2 regions of the Pantoea deleyi genome follow, and region 1 is predicted to be linked to the other one. Evidence: predicted binding sites of a transcription regulator. Region 1 holds the regulator's gene; the other holds the start of a gene.
What was found. Region 1 encodes PhoB, which activates phosphate uptake and scavenging genes when phosphate is short. Its sites were predicted from a motif close to CTGTCATAAAACTGNCNNAT; they were not measured.

Region 1 (7,333 bases):
ACATAGGCATGCAGGATCGCGGCGCCGTTGGCGTTTTGATCCACCAGCGCGCCACTGCCTGCCCCCAGTTTGAACAGGCAGAGGTAGACCAGCGTCAGGCCCAGACCGGCGATCAGGCCCGCCAGCACGGTATAGCGGGTCAGCAGCGCCGCATTTTCCACGCCACGGGAGCGGGCCGCGTTCACAATCACGATGCCGAAGACCAGGGCGCCCAGGGTATCCATGGTCAGATAACCATTAACGAAACCGCTGGAGAAGGCCGCGCGCTGATAGTCGGCGGTCGCCGTAATGGTTCCGCCTGCCGGCCAGAGCAGCGCGGCCACACCGAGCACGGTCAGGGCGATAATTTTCAGCGGTGCCAGGAAATGGCCCACGGTATCCAGCAGTTTGCCGGGATAGAGCGACACGCCAATGACCAGCACGAAGTAGATCAGGCTGTAGATAAACAGCGGCAGCGGGCCTTCACCGGTCAGCGGGGCGATCCCCATCTCAAAAGAGACCGTCGCGGTGCGCGGGGTGGCAAACAGCGGCCCAACAGCCAGATAGCAGACGGTCGCCAGCACGATGCCCGCCACTTTGCCAATCGGGGTGCTGAGCGCATCCACGCCGCCGCCCACACGGGCCAGCGCGATCACGGTCATAACGGGCAGGCCGACAGCGGTCAGCAGGAAGCCTATTGCGGCAGTCCAGACGTGTTCACCAGACTGAATACCAACCATAGGCGGGAAAATGATGTTACCCGCGCCAACGAACAGGGCAAATGTCATAAAGCCCAGCGCGAGAATGTCCTTCGAAGTTAAACGATGTGTCATACGGCCTGTCACTGATGTTGCGGTGGAAGTTGAGTTTGTGTTGTCCCCCTCGCTGCGTCTGAACCGCGACGACTGACACGGGCAGAGCACGGTGTCCGTCACGGGCTGGCGCGCAGGTGGTTTAATCTGCTGTTATTCTGGTTACAGAGGGGTGATTCGACAACGGCGCTAAGTAAAACGTTTATAGCGGTGAAAGGCAATACGGGATCGGAAAACCAGAAGGTTATCCCGCCATTTTTCCAAAAGGCAGAGGATAGCGTTAATTTTTGCAGCAGGCACACCAGATGATGTGCCTGGAAAGTCGCCAGGGCGTGAGAAATCCCCGCATAAACTCCCGTTCAGATACACAAAAGGCGCGTTTTACGCGCCTGTCTGCACAACGTTACAGCCCTACCAGACCTGTTTCGCGATATCGACTACTAAACGGATCTTCTGCCACTGCTCGGCTTCGCTCAGGCTGTTGCCCTCCTCCGTCGAGGCAAAACCGCACTGCGGGCTGAGGCAGATCTGATCCAGACTGACATACTGCGCCGCCTCCTCCAGCCGGATTTTCACCTGCGCCGGATCCTCCAGTTCACCCACCTTGGTGGTGATCAGCCCCAGTACCACCTGCTGATGGCCGGGCCTGATAAACTGCAGTGGCTCGAAGCCGCCGGAGCGGGCGTTGTCATACTCCAGGAAGAACGCATCCACGTTGACGCGGCCGAACAGGATCTCCGCCACCGGTCCGTAGCCCCCCTCTGAAATCCACGTGGAGCGGAAATTGCCGCGACAGACATGCAGGCCCACGGTCAGGTCGGCAGGCTTATCTTCCAGCGCGGTATTCAGCACCTGAGCATACGTCTGCGCCAGCTGCTCCGGATCGTCGCCGCGCGCCCGGATATCGCGCTTCTGATCCTCAGAACAGAGGTAAGCCCAGACGGTGTCGTCCAGCTGCAGATAGCGGCAGCCCGCGTCATAAAACGCTCTGATGGCCGCTTTGTAGGTCTGCGCCAGATCGCTGAAGTAGTCGGCCAGGTCCGGATAAACCTCCGCGTCGATGACTTTGCGGCCGCCACGGAAGTGCAGCACGCTGGGGCTGGGAATGGTCATCTTCGGCACCGCATCGCCGGCAATGCTCTGCAGGAAGCGGAAATGGTCGAGCATCGGGTGATCCGCCGGGAAGCCCAGCTTGCCGACCACTTTCACGCCGTGCGCTTTGGTCTGCACGCCATTAAACTGAATGCCCTGCTCCGCCTCATAACGCTCAACGCCCTGCAGGCCATAGAAGAAGTCGAAGTGCCACCAGCCGCGACGAAACTCGCCATCCGTGACCACCTTCAGGCCGTTTTCACGCTGTTTCGCGACCACATCGCGGATCGCCGCATCTTCGACCTCACGCAGCGCAGCGGCAGCGATCTCACCGGCGGCAAACTGTTCGCGCGCCTGTTTGATGGCGGCAGGTCGCAGGAAGCTGCCGACGGTGTCGGCACGGAACGGGGCGGTTTCTCTTTGCATGATCACTCCTTTCTCGCCTGCCGGTAATGACGGCAGGAAATAGTTGCATTCTGATATAAATAGCCATCTGGATGGCTAAATGTCTGCGCACAGAGTGGCACGCACGGGACGCCGCTGCAACTGAAGAAAATTCAGCGATGATGAAATTAATTCATGTTCGGGGTTATTTCAGGGAGGCCTGCGCCTGAGCGATCTGACTTTCCGACAGCGGCAGATAACCGGCCTCGCTGACGCGCCGCTGTCCCTGCACCGAGAGCACCTGCTGCAGAAAGGCCGCCACCAGCGGCGGCAGCGGTTTACCGGGCGCTTTATTGACGTAGAGGTAGAGCGGACGCGCCCAGGGGTAACGGCCGCTGCGGATGGCGTCGGCATCCGGAACGATCGCCTGTCCCTGATCGCTGCTCACCGCCAGCATTTTTACGCCGCTGAGGTGAAAGCCGAAACTGGCGTAGCCAATGCTGCGTGGATTGCCGGCGACGGCCTGCACCACCGCGGCCGAGCCAGGAAACTCCGCGACGTCGCTGCGGAAATCGCCCCGGCACAGCGCCTGCTGCTTGAAAAATCCCCAGGTGCCGGAGGCGGAGTTGCGGCCATAGCGCTGAATCGGGCGGCTGCGCCACTGCGCCCCGGTCAGGCCGAGATCGCCCCAGCGCAGCGGCACATCGCGTGCGCCGCACAGGCGGGTCACCGAGAAGATGGCGTCGAGCTGACGCGGCGCAATCTGCTGCAGCGGGTTGCGCTGATTGACCACCACCACCAGCGCATCCATCGCCACCGGTACGGCCAGCGGCGGATAGCCGTAGCGCGCCTCGAAGGCCTGGCGTTCATCGGCCTGCATCGGGCGGCTCATCGGCCCCAGCTGCGCCGCCCCCGCCGCCAGCGCGGTCGGGGCGGTCGAAGAGCCGGAGGCCTGCACCTGCACGTTAACGCCCGGCACCTGACGGCTGAAATCTTCGCTCCACAGCGTCATCAGATAGCCGAGCGTATCGGAGCCCACGCTGCTGAGGTTACCGGCGAGCGGGCCGGGCTGGGCGATCGCCAGGCCCGGCAGCAGTGTCATGAACAGTAAAAGAAGGAGGCGCATCAGCAAGATCCGGCGGCGATTAATGTACGGCATTCTCCTGCATCACGCCGCTGACAATCAACCTCGCTGGCAGCGTAAAGGTAAAACAGGTCTCGCTGTGCGGCACACTGGTGATGTCGAGCCGCGCGTTATGGTGGCTCAGCGCATGTTTCACAATCGCCAGCCCCAGCCCGCTGCCGCCGGTGGCCCGGGAGCGCGCTTTATCGACGCGATAGAAACGCTCGGTCAGGCGCGGAATATGCTCCGGCGCGATGCCCGGCCCGTTGTCGCACACCCGCAGAGTCGCCCCCTGCTTGCTGCGCAGCCAGCTGATGTCGATCCGCGTGCCCGCTGGCGTGTGATTGACGGCGTTGTAAACCAGATTGGAGATGGCGCTGCGCAACTGCTCATCGTTGCCGAACACCTTAAGATGGGGATCGGTATGGAAATGGATCTCGTGCCGCCCGCCGCTCAGCGTCGCCGCCTCATGCTGCAGCAGTTTCAGCATCACCGGCACATCCACCTTCTCTTTGAGATCGATGGCTGGCGCGGCCTCAATGCGCGACAGCGTCAGCAGCTGCTTAACCAGACTGTCCATCCGCCGCGTCTGCTCCGACATGGTGTGCAGCGCTTTGCTGCGCGAAGGTTCGCTCATCACCGAATCGTTCATCATCTCCAGATAGCCCTGCAGCACCGTGAGCGGTGTGCGCAGCTCATGGCTGACGTTGGCAAAGAAGTTGCGGCGCGCGCCCTCCAGCTGGTGCATCTGCGTGACATCGCGCGCCACCAGCAGCCACTGTCCTTCGCTGTAAGGCATCACGCGAAATTCCATGTGCAGTTTGTTGTTGAGCACCAGCGTCAGCGGCTTGTCAAAATCGCGCTGACGGAGATAGCGGGAGAACTCCGGATAGCGCAGGAGATTGAGGATATTCTGGCCATTATCTTCCGGCCAGCGCAGGCCAAGATGCTGCTGCGCCAGCCCGTTGCACCAGAAAATCGTTCCCTCTTCGGTGGTCAGGATCACCGCATCCGGCAGCGATTCGGCCCCGCTGCGGAACCGCTTGATCAGATTACCCAGTTCACGCCGCCGCCGCCGGTTTCGCAGCTGCATCTGATAGAGGCCATAAAACAGCGGTTCCCAGCTGGCGCGCCCGGTGGGTGGGGTCATGGTGCGGTCAAGCCACAGCCAGTGCGACAGCCGCATCAGATTGTGAAAGTGCCACAACAGTACCGCCAGCACGCTCAGCAACAGCCACCAGGCCAGGCCGCCGAACAGCAGGCCCAGCAGCAGCCCCGGCAGGCAGGCCAGCAGCAGTTCTGCAAGTAATCTCTTCCAGGAGAGGCGTTCCAGCACGGTGAAAACTCCGTTCAGTAGCGGGCAGAGAAACGATACCCTGTTCCACGAACGGTTTGTACCATGCGATCGTGGCCGGAGACTTCCAGCGCTTTACGTAAACGGCGAATGTGGACATCGACCGTGCGATCTTCCACATAGACATTGGTGCCCCAGACGTGGTTGAGCAGCTGTTCGCGGCTGTAAACCCGTTCCGGGTGAGTCATAAAGAAGTGCAGCAGCTTATATTCGGTAGGGCCCATCTCCAGCGGCGTGGTTTCGGACATCACGCGATGCGAGGAGGGATCCAGACTCAGCCCCTGCATCTCAATCACCTCTTCCACGGCCATCGGCGAAATACGCCGCATCACCGCCTTGATCCGCGCCATCAGCTCTTTCGGCGAAAATGGCTTGGTGATGTAATCATCGGCGCCGACTTCCAGCCCGCGAACCCGATCTTCCTCTTCACCGCGCGCGGTCAGCATCATCACCGGAATATCGCGCGTCATCGCTTCGCGTTTCAGGTGTTTGATAAACTGAATGCCGCTGCCGCCGGGTAACATCCAGTCCAGTAAAATCAGGTCGGGCCAGGGTTCAATCAGCTTGCCCACGGCGCTGTCATAATCTTCCGCCTCAATCGGCTGATAGTCGTTCTGCTCCAGAACAAAACACAACATTTCGCGGATGGGGGCTTCATCCTCCACAACCAGAATGCGCTTAGCCATTATTACTCCTGCAGATTATGACGGCTGTCACTGAGATTCGCGGCGCCATTATGCGTCAGATTTGTGACACTTTTATGAAAAACATAACCTGCCTGTAACCTCGTGGGTAATCATTTATGACAGGGCCACGACATTTTTTTGCTTTGGCCGCAGAGCCCGTATAATCGCCGGGCGAATCACAACGGCAGGGACTCATCATGCGCATTATTCATACTGGGGACTGGCATCTGGGGCAGTTCTTCTACAACAAAAGCCGGGCGGCGGAACATCAGGCGTTTCTCGACTGGCTGCTGATCCAGATTGAACAGCATCAGGTGGATGCGCTGATTATTGCGGGCGATCTCTTCGACACCGGAACGCCACCCAGCTATGCCCGCGAGATGTTCAACCGCTTTGTGGTGGCGCTGCAGCCTACGGGCTGCCAGCTGATCGTGCTGGCCGGCAACCACGACTCCGTTGCCACGCTGAACGAGTCGCGTGAACTGCTGGCCTGCCTTAATACGCGGGTGATCGCCACACCGCAGGAGAACGACGACGTGCTGCTGCTCACGACCCGCCAGGGCGAACCGGGCGCGCTGCTCTGCGCCATTCCCTACCTGCGTCCGCGCGACATCCTGCGCAGCCGGGCGGGCCAGTCGGGACGTGACAAGCAGACCTCGCTGCTGGAGGCGATCGCCGAGCACTATCAACAGCGTTTCGCCGCCGCGCAGGCGCTGGGCCATGCGCTGCCGATCATCGCGACCGGCCATCTCACCACCGTCGGCGTCAGCCAGAGCGATTCAGTGCGCGACATCTATATCGGCACGCTGGACGCCTTCCCCGCCAGCGCCTTCCCGGCGGCTGACTATATTGCGCTGGGCCATATCCATCGCGCCCAGCGCGTCGCGGGCAGCGAGCATATCCGCTACAGCGGCTCGCCGATCCCGCTGAGTTTTGATGAACTGGGCAGCGAAAAGAGCGTCTTCCTGGTGGCGCTGGCGGCCAGCGGCCTGCAATCTGTCACGCCGCTGGTGGTGCCGCAGACGCAGCCGATGCGAATGCTGAAAGGATCGCTGGCGCAGATCGCCGATCAGCTCAACGCCCTCAGTCCGGTTGCGCAGGCGAAGCCCACCTGGCTCGACATCGAGGTCACCACCCAGGAGTACCTCAGCGACCTGCAGCGGCAGGTTGAGAGCCTGACCGCCGCGCTGCCGGTGGAGGTTCTGCTGCTTCGCCGCAGCCGGGAACAGCGTCAGCAGAGCCTGGCGCGGCTCGATAATGAAACCCTGAACGAGCTGAAGGTGGAGGAGGTCTTCGCCCGCCGCCTGGCGCTGGATGAGGCGCTGGATGAGACGCAGATTGACGAGATGACCACCCTGTTCCGCCAGACGCTGGCCGCCATGGAAGAGACCCAATGAAGATCCTCACGCTCCGGTTTAAAAACCTCAATGCCCTGCGCGGTGAATGGTTCATCGACTTCCGTGCCGAACCCTTTGCCAGCAACGGCCTGTTCGCCATTACCGGTGCCACCGGGGCCGGTAAAACTACCCTGCTCGACGCCATCTGTCTGGCGCTCTATCACCAGACGCCGCGCCTGGGGGCGATATCCCAGAGCCAGAATGCGCTGATGACCCGCGACTGCGCGGAATGCCTGGCCGAAGTGGAGTTCGAAATTAAAGGCGAGGCCTGGCGCGCCTTCTGGAGCCAGAACCGCGCACGCGGCACCGCCGACGGCAAGCTGCAGGCCCCGCGCGTGGAGCTGGCGCGCTGCGCCGACAACGTGATTGTCGCCGATAAGGTTGGCGACAAGCTTAAGCTGATCGAAACCCTCTCCGGGCTCGATTTTGAGCGTTTTACCCGCTCGATGATGCTCTCTCAGGGGCAGTTCGCCGCCTTTCTCAACGCAAAGGCCAGCGAACGCGCC
Region 2 (7,333 bases), 1.0 Mb from region 1:
AGTGCCAAAACTATAATCCCCACTCTCTACAAGGCTCGGGGAACCGGCAACGCCGGATATCAGGTCGCATGACAACAGAAGTGGCGAAAAGCCATGTAGTCAGGAAAACATCATTATGTGTGGAATTGTTGGTGCAGTAGCACAGCGCGATATCGCAGAGATTCTGCTGGAAGGTCTGCGTCGTCTTGAGTATCGCGGATATGATTCGGCCGGGCTGGCCGTGGTCGATCGTCAGGGGCACGTGACGCGCCTGCGTCGTTTGGGAAAAGTGCAGAAACTGGCGGAAGCGGCCGAACAGCAGCCGCTGATTGGGGGCACCGGTATCGCGCATACGCGCTGGGCCACCCACGGTGAGCCGTCTGAGGCGAACGCGCATCCGCACGTCTCAGAGCACATCATCATCGTGCACAACGGCATTATAGAGAACCATGAACCGCTGCGCGCAGAACTGATCGCACGCGGCTACGTCTTTGCCTCCGAAACCGACACCGAAGTGGTGGCGCATCTGATCCACTGGGAGCAGAAGCAGGGCGGTTCGCTGCGTGAAGTCGTGCTGCGCGTGATCCCGCAACTGCGCGGGGCCTACGGCATGGTGATCATGGACAGCCGCGATCCGTCACTGCTGGTGGCCGCCCGCTCCGGCAGTCCGCTGGTTATCGGTCGCGGCGTCGGCGAAAACTTTATTGCCTCGGATCAGCTGGCCCTGCTGCCGGTTACCCGCCGGTTTATCTATCTGGAAGAGGGCGACATCGCCGAGATCAGCCGTCGTGATGTCACCATCGTCGATCGTGACGGCAACATCGTCACGCGCGCGGAGATCGAATCGAACCTGCAGTATGACGCCGGTGACAAGGGCATCTACCGTCACTACATGCAGAAAGAGATCTACGAACAGCCGATGGCGCTGAAAAGCACCCTGAGCGGCCGGTTCAGCCAGGGGCAGGTTGACCTCAGCGAACTGGGCGCGGGCGCAGAGGCGCTGCTGAGCCAGGTCGAGCATATCCAGATTATCGCCTGCGGCACCTCCTACAACTCCGGCATGGTGTCTCGCTACTGGTTTGAGTCGCTGGCAAACATTCCCTGCGATGTGGAGATCGCCTCGGAGTTCCGCTACCGCAAATCCGCGGTGCGCAGGAACAGCCTGCTGATTACCCTGTCGCAATCGGGCGAAACGGCCGATACGCTGGCGGCGCTGCGCCTCTCGAAAGAGCTGGGCTACCTGGGGTCGCTGGCGGTCTGCAACGTGGCCGGCTCATCCCTGGTGCGGGAATCGGACCTGGCGCTGATGACCAAAGCGGGCACCGAAATCGGCGTCGCCTCCACCAAAGCCTTCACCACTCAGCTCGCGGTATTGCTGATGCTGGTGGCGAAACTGGGCCGTCTGAAAGGGATGTCTGCCGACACCGAGCATGAGATCGTGCATGCGCTGCAGGCGTTGCCGAGCCGCATCGAGCAGATGCTGGCGCAGGATAAGCTGATCGAAAATCTGGCCGAAGGCTTCTCCGACAAGCATCATGCGCTGTTCCTGGGCCGTGGCGATCAGTATCCGATTGCGATGGAAGGGGCGCTGAAGCTCAAGGAGATCTCCTACATTCATGCGGAAGCCTATGCGGCTGGCGAGCTGAAACATGGCCCGCTGGCGCTGATCGATGCCGATATGCCGGTCATCGTGGTGGCGCCTAACAACGAACTGCTGGAGAAGCTCAAGTCCAACATCGAAGAGGTGCGCGCGCGCGGCGGCCTGCTCTACGTCTTTGCCGACCAGGATGCAGGCTTCAGCGACAGCGACGGGATGAAGATTATCCCGTTGCCGCACGTCGAAGAGGTGATTGCGCCGATCTTCTACACCGTGCCGCTGCAGTTGCTCTCCTATCACGTCGCCCTGATCAAAGGCACCGACGTCGATCAGCCACGTAACCTGGCGAAATCCGTTACCGTGGAATAAAAAAGTGGGCCCCGTCGCGGGCCCGCTTCATTTCAGCGCACTGTCATATAACTGTCACATTTCGTACATTTCACTGTCATCAAACTGTCCTATTTTCCCTCCTGCAGCAATCACTGACTCTTACTAAAACGGCCCCGAGCCTGACTTTTCTCCCCTGGAGGGAACATGACACTGATGCGTAGCACCGTAGCCCGACTCCTCGCCACCACTTTCGCCGTAAGCGCGGTATCTGCTTTTGCGGCAACCGATCTCACTGGCGCAGGCGGGACGTTCCCGGCGCCGGTTTATGCCAAGTGGGCAGCAGAATATCAGCAAGCCACCGGTAGCAAGATTAACTACCAGGGTATCGGTTCATCTGGTGGCGTGAAGCAGATCATCGCCAAAACCGTGGATTTCGGTGCGTCCGATGCGCCGATGAAAGAGGAAGACCTGCAGAAAAACGGCCTGTTCCAGTTCCCGACCGTGATCGGTGGCGTGGTGCTGGCGGTGAACCTGCCAGGGATCAAGTCAGGTCAGCTGACGCTGGATGGCAAAACCGTGGGTGACATCTACCTCGGCACCATCAAAAAGTGGAACGATCCGGCGATCGCTAAACTCAACCCGGGCGTGAAGCTGCCGGAAACCAACATCAACGTGGTACGCCGCGCTGACGGTTCAGGCACCTCCTTCGTCTTCACCAGCTATCTGGCGAAAGTGAACGAAGAGTGGAACAGCAAAATTGGTAAAGGCAACACCGTTAACTGGCCGGTCGGTCTGGGCGGTAAAGGCAATGACGGCGTCGCCGCCTTCGTTCAGCGTCTGCCGGGTTCCATCGGCTATGTGGAATACGCCTACGCCAAACAGAACAACCTGACCTACACCAAACTGGTGGATGCCGATGGCAAAGCGGTCGCGCCGAGCGAAACCAGCTTCAGCAATGCGGCGAAAGGCGCTGACTGGAGCAAATCGTTCGCACAGGATCTGACCTTCCAGAAGGGAACGGATGCCTGGCCTATCTCCTCAACCACCTTCATCCTGATCTACAAAGACCAGGCAAATGCGGCCAAGGGCGCCGAAGTGCTGAAGTTCTTTGACTGGGCGTACAAAAGCGGCAGCAAAACGGCCACCGCGCTGGATTACGCTGCGCTGCCGGATAGCGTGACCGAACAGATTCGCGCCGCCTGGAAAGCCAACATCAAAGACAGTTCTGGTAAAGCGCTGTATCAGTAATGGACCGACCCTGACCGGACACTGCGCCGGTCAGACCCCACGGGCGGCGTGATGCCGCCCTGATAACTTCTGAAGACCGAGACTTTTATGGCTGCAACGAAGCCGGCATTCAAAGCCCCAGGCAAACAGGGTGACAGAATTTTTGGCGCGCTGGTCAGGCTGGCGGCGCTGATTGTCCTGTTACTGATGGGCGGCATTATCGTCTCCCTGATCATCTCCTCGTGGCCCAGCATCCAGAAATTTGGTTTCGCCTTTTTGTGGACCAAAACCTGGGATGCGCCCAATGAACAGTTTGGCGCACTGGTACCGATCTACGGCACCCTTGTGACCTCCATTATCGCGCTGATCATCGCCGTACCGGTGAGCTTTGGTATCGCGCTGTTCCTGACTGAACTCGCGCCAGGCTGGCTGCGTCGCCCGCTGGGCACCGCCATCGAACTGCTGGCGGCGATTCCGAGTATTGTTTACGGCATGTGGGGCCTGTTTGTCTTTGCGCCGCTGTTTGCCGAATATTTTCAGACGCCGGTCAACGACGTGATGTCGGGCATTCCGATTGTCGGCGAGCTCTTCTCCGGTCCCGCGTTCGGGATCGGGATCCTGGCGGCGGGCGTGATTCTGGCCATCATGATCATCCCCTATATCGCCTCGGTCATGCGCGACGTCTTCGAGCAGACCCCGGTGATGATGAAAGAGTCTGCCTACGGCATCGGCTGCACCACCTGGGAAGTGATCTGGCGCATCGTGCTGCCGTTCACCAAAAACGGCGTGATCGGCGGTGTGATGCTGGGGCTGGGGCGTGCGCTGGGTGAGACGATGGCGGTGACCTTTATTATCGGCAACACCTACCAGCTCGACAGCCCGTCGCTGTTTATGCCGGGCAACAGCATCACCTCGGCGCTGGCCAACGAGTTCGCGGAAGCGGAGTCGGGCGTGCACGTCGCGGCGCTGATGGAGCTGGGGCTGATCCTGTTTGTGATTACCTTTATCGTGCTGGCGATTTCAAAACTGATGATTATGCGACTGGCGAAAAGTGAAGGAGCGCGCTCATGACCACCATTGAAATTCAGGCGCGCGCCGAACTGGAAGCTTCACGCCGCAAAATGCAGGCCTGGCGCAGCACCAAAAATAAAATCGCTCTGACGCTGTCGATGCTGACGATGGCATTCGGGCTGTTCTGGCTGGTGTGGATCCTGTTCACCACCGTGACGCGCGGCGTGGATGGCCTCTCCTGGTCGCTGTTTACCGAATCGACCCCGCCGCCGAACACGGCAGGCGGCGGTCTGGCCAACGCCCTGGCGGGCAGTGGCTTACTGATTTTCTGGTCAACCTTCTTCGGCACGCCGCTGGGCATCATGGCAGGGATCTATCTGGCGGAATATGGGCGCAAATCCGCCCTGTCAGAGGTGATCCGCTTCATTAACGACATTCTGCTGTCGGCGCCTTCGATTGTGGTCGGCCTGTTCGTCTACACCCTCGTGGTGTCGCAGATGCAGCACTTCTCCGGCTGGGCCGGGGTGATTGCGCTGGCGCTGCTGCAGGTGCCGATTGTGATCCGCACCACCGAAAACATGCTGCGTCTGGTGCCGGACAGCATGCGTGAAGCGGCCTACGCGCTCGGTACGCCGAAGTGGAAGATGATTTCGGCTATCACCCTGAAAGCGTCGGTCTCCGGCATTATTACCGGCGTGCTGCTGGCAATTGCCCGCATCGCGGGTGAAACCGCCCCGCTGCTGTTCACGGCGCTGTCGAACCAGTTCTGGAGCACCGACATGATGCAGCCGCTGGCAAACCTGCCGGTCACCATCTTTAAGTTCGCCATGAGCCCCTTTGCCGAATGGCAGAGCCTGGCCTGGGCGGGTGTGCTGATTATTACCTTCTGCGTGCTGCTGCTGAATATTCTGGCGCGGGTCATTTTCGCCAAAGGTAAACACGGTTAATTTCCGGCGCGGTCCTGTGCGGCGCCGTATAAGAGAGATGAATTATGAGTATCGCGACAGCATCAGCCGGTAAGATCCAGGTCCGTAATCTGAACTTCTATTACGGCAGATTTCATGCGCTGAAGAACATTAACCTGGATATCGCCAGGAATCAGGTGACCGCGTTTATCGGGCCATCGGGCTGCGGTAAGTCGACCCTGCTGCGTACCTTCAATAAAATGTACTCACTCTATCCGGAGCAGCGGGCAGAAGGGGACATTCTGCTGGATGGCGAAAACATTCTGGCAACCCAGCAGGATATCGCGCTGCTGCGCGCCCGCGTCGGCATGGTCTTCCAGAAACCGACGCCGTTCCCGATGTCGATCTATGACAACATCGCCTTTGGCGTTCGCCTGTTTGAAAAGCTCTCGCGTGCCGATATGGATGAACGCGTGCAGTGGGCGCTGACCAAGGCAGCACTGTGGAACGAAACCAAAGACAAGCTGCACCAGAGCGGTTACAGTCTCTCCGGCGGCCAGCAGCAGCGTCTCTGCATCGCCCGCGGCATCGCGATTCGCCCGGAAGTCTTGCTGCTGGATGAGCCCTGTTCCGCGCTGGACCCCATCTCCACAGGCCGTATCGAGGAGCTGATCACCGAGCTGAAGCAGGATTACACCGTGGTGATCGTGACGCACAACATGCAGCAGGCGGCCCGCTGCTCTGACCATACGGCTTTCATGTATCTGGGCGAACTGATTGAGTTCAGCGACACCGACACGCTGTTCACCAAGCCCGCACAGAAGCAAACCGAAGATTACATTACTGGCCGCTACGGCTGATCTGACAGGAGATCGACATGGATAATCTGAATCTGAATAAACACATCTCCGGTCAGTTTAATGCCGAGCTGGAGCATATCCGTACCCAGGTGATGATCATGGGCGGCATGGTCGAGCAGCAGCTGACCGATGCGATTACGGCGATGCATAACCTGGACGGCGAACTGGCGCAGCGGGTGATTGACGGCGACCAGAAGGTCAACATGATGGAGGTGGAGATTGATGAGGCGTGCGTGCGCATCATCGCCAAACGTCAGCCCACCGCGATCGATTTGCGCCTGGTGATGGCGATTATCAAAACTATCTCCGAGCTGGAGCGCATCGGCGACGTGGCGGAGAAGATCAGCCGCACGGCGCTGGAGAAGTTTGGTCAGCAGCACCTGCCGCTGCTGGTGAGCCTGGAGTCGCTGGGCCGTCACACCGTGCAGATGCTGCACGACGTGCTGGATGCCTTTGCACGCATGGATCTCAATGAAGCGATCACCATCTACCGCGAAGACAAGAAGGTGGATAAAGAGTACGAAGGGATCGTGCGCCAGCTCATGACCTACATGATGGAAGATCCGCGCACTATTCCCAGCGTGCTGACGGCGCTGTTCTGTGCCCGCGCCATCGAGCGCATCGGCGATCGCTGCCAGAATATCTGCGAAATCATCTTCTATTTCGTCAAAGGTCAGGACTTCCGCCATGTCGGCGGCGATCGCCTCGACGAGCTGCTGTCGGGTGACGATGGCAGCAACCGCCCCTCCTGATAAAATCGATCCCTGCGCCTGAACGGCGCAGGGATCGCCCTTTTCGATTGGTCACATCCTGAACTCTCTTTATAATTGCGACACTTTCCTTTCAGAGGTGCGCAATGATGTCCCCTTCTCCCCAATCTAAGCCGGGCGTGACGCCTGGCAAAGCGATGCTGGCTGCGGTCAGTGGTTATGCCATGGATGGATTTGACCTGCTGATACTCGGCTTTATGCTGCCGGCTATCAGCGTTTCGCTGGCGCTCAATCCATCACAGGCGGGATCGCTGGTGACCTGGACGCTGATTGGCGCGGTTATCGGTGGCATCGTCTTTGGTCATCTCAGCGATCGTTTTGGTCGCATCCGTATGCTGACCGTCACGATCCTGGTCTTCTCGATCTTCACCGGCCTGTGCGCGGTCGCGCAGGGCTACTGGGATCTGCTCGCCTGGCGGACGCTGGCGGGTGTCGGCCTGGGCGGCGAGTTTGGTATCGGCATGGCGCTGATTGCCGAAGCCTGGCCCGTAGAGAAGCGCAATCGCGCCTCGGCATGGGTTGGCATGGGCTGGCAGCTGGGCGTGCTGATGGCGGCCTTTATCACGCCACCGCTGCTGGCGATGATCGGCTGGCGCGGCATGTTCCTGGTCGGCGTTTTGCCTGCGCTGGTGTCGTTTGCCATCCGCCGTGGCA

Region 2: a site for PhoB is predicted at 1,986-2,005, ahead of pstS (phosphate ABC transporter substrate-binding protein PstS). Genes of this name have one in related genera too.

What each region holds. Positions count from the first base shown of each region.
Region 1 covers NZ_CP071405.1:3,024,976-3,032,308, forward strand. Annotated here, with positions in the region: gene brnQ (branched-chain amino acid transporter carrier protein BrnQ) at 1-812, opposite strand, end outside; gene J1C59_RS14360 (cobalamin-independent methionine synthase II family protein) at 1,203-2,309, opposite strand; gene J1C59_RS14365 (PstS family phosphate ABC transporter substrate-binding protein) at 2,473-3,393, opposite strand; gene phoR (phosphate regulon sensor histidine kinase PhoR) at 3,413-4,726, opposite strand; gene phoB (phosphate response regulator transcription factor PhoB) at 4,741-5,430, opposite strand; gene sbcD (exonuclease subunit SbcD) at 5,628-6,827, shown strand; gene J1C59_RS14385 (AAA family ATPase) at 6,824-7,333, shown strand, end outside.
Region 2 covers NZ_CP071405.1:39,973-47,305, reverse strand. Annotated here, with positions in the region: gene glmS (glutamine--fructose-6-phosphate transaminase (isomerizing)) at 116-1,945, shown strand; gene pstS (phosphate ABC transporter substrate-binding protein PstS) at 2,111-3,154, shown strand; gene pstC (phosphate ABC transporter permease PstC) at 3,242-4,204, shown strand; gene pstA (phosphate ABC transporter permease PstA) at 4,201-5,091, shown strand; gene pstB (phosphate ABC transporter ATP-binding protein PstB) at 5,136-5,909, shown strand; gene phoU (phosphate signaling complex protein PhoU) at 5,927-6,661, shown strand; gene J1C59_RS00190 (MFS transporter) at 6,766-7,333, shown strand, end outside.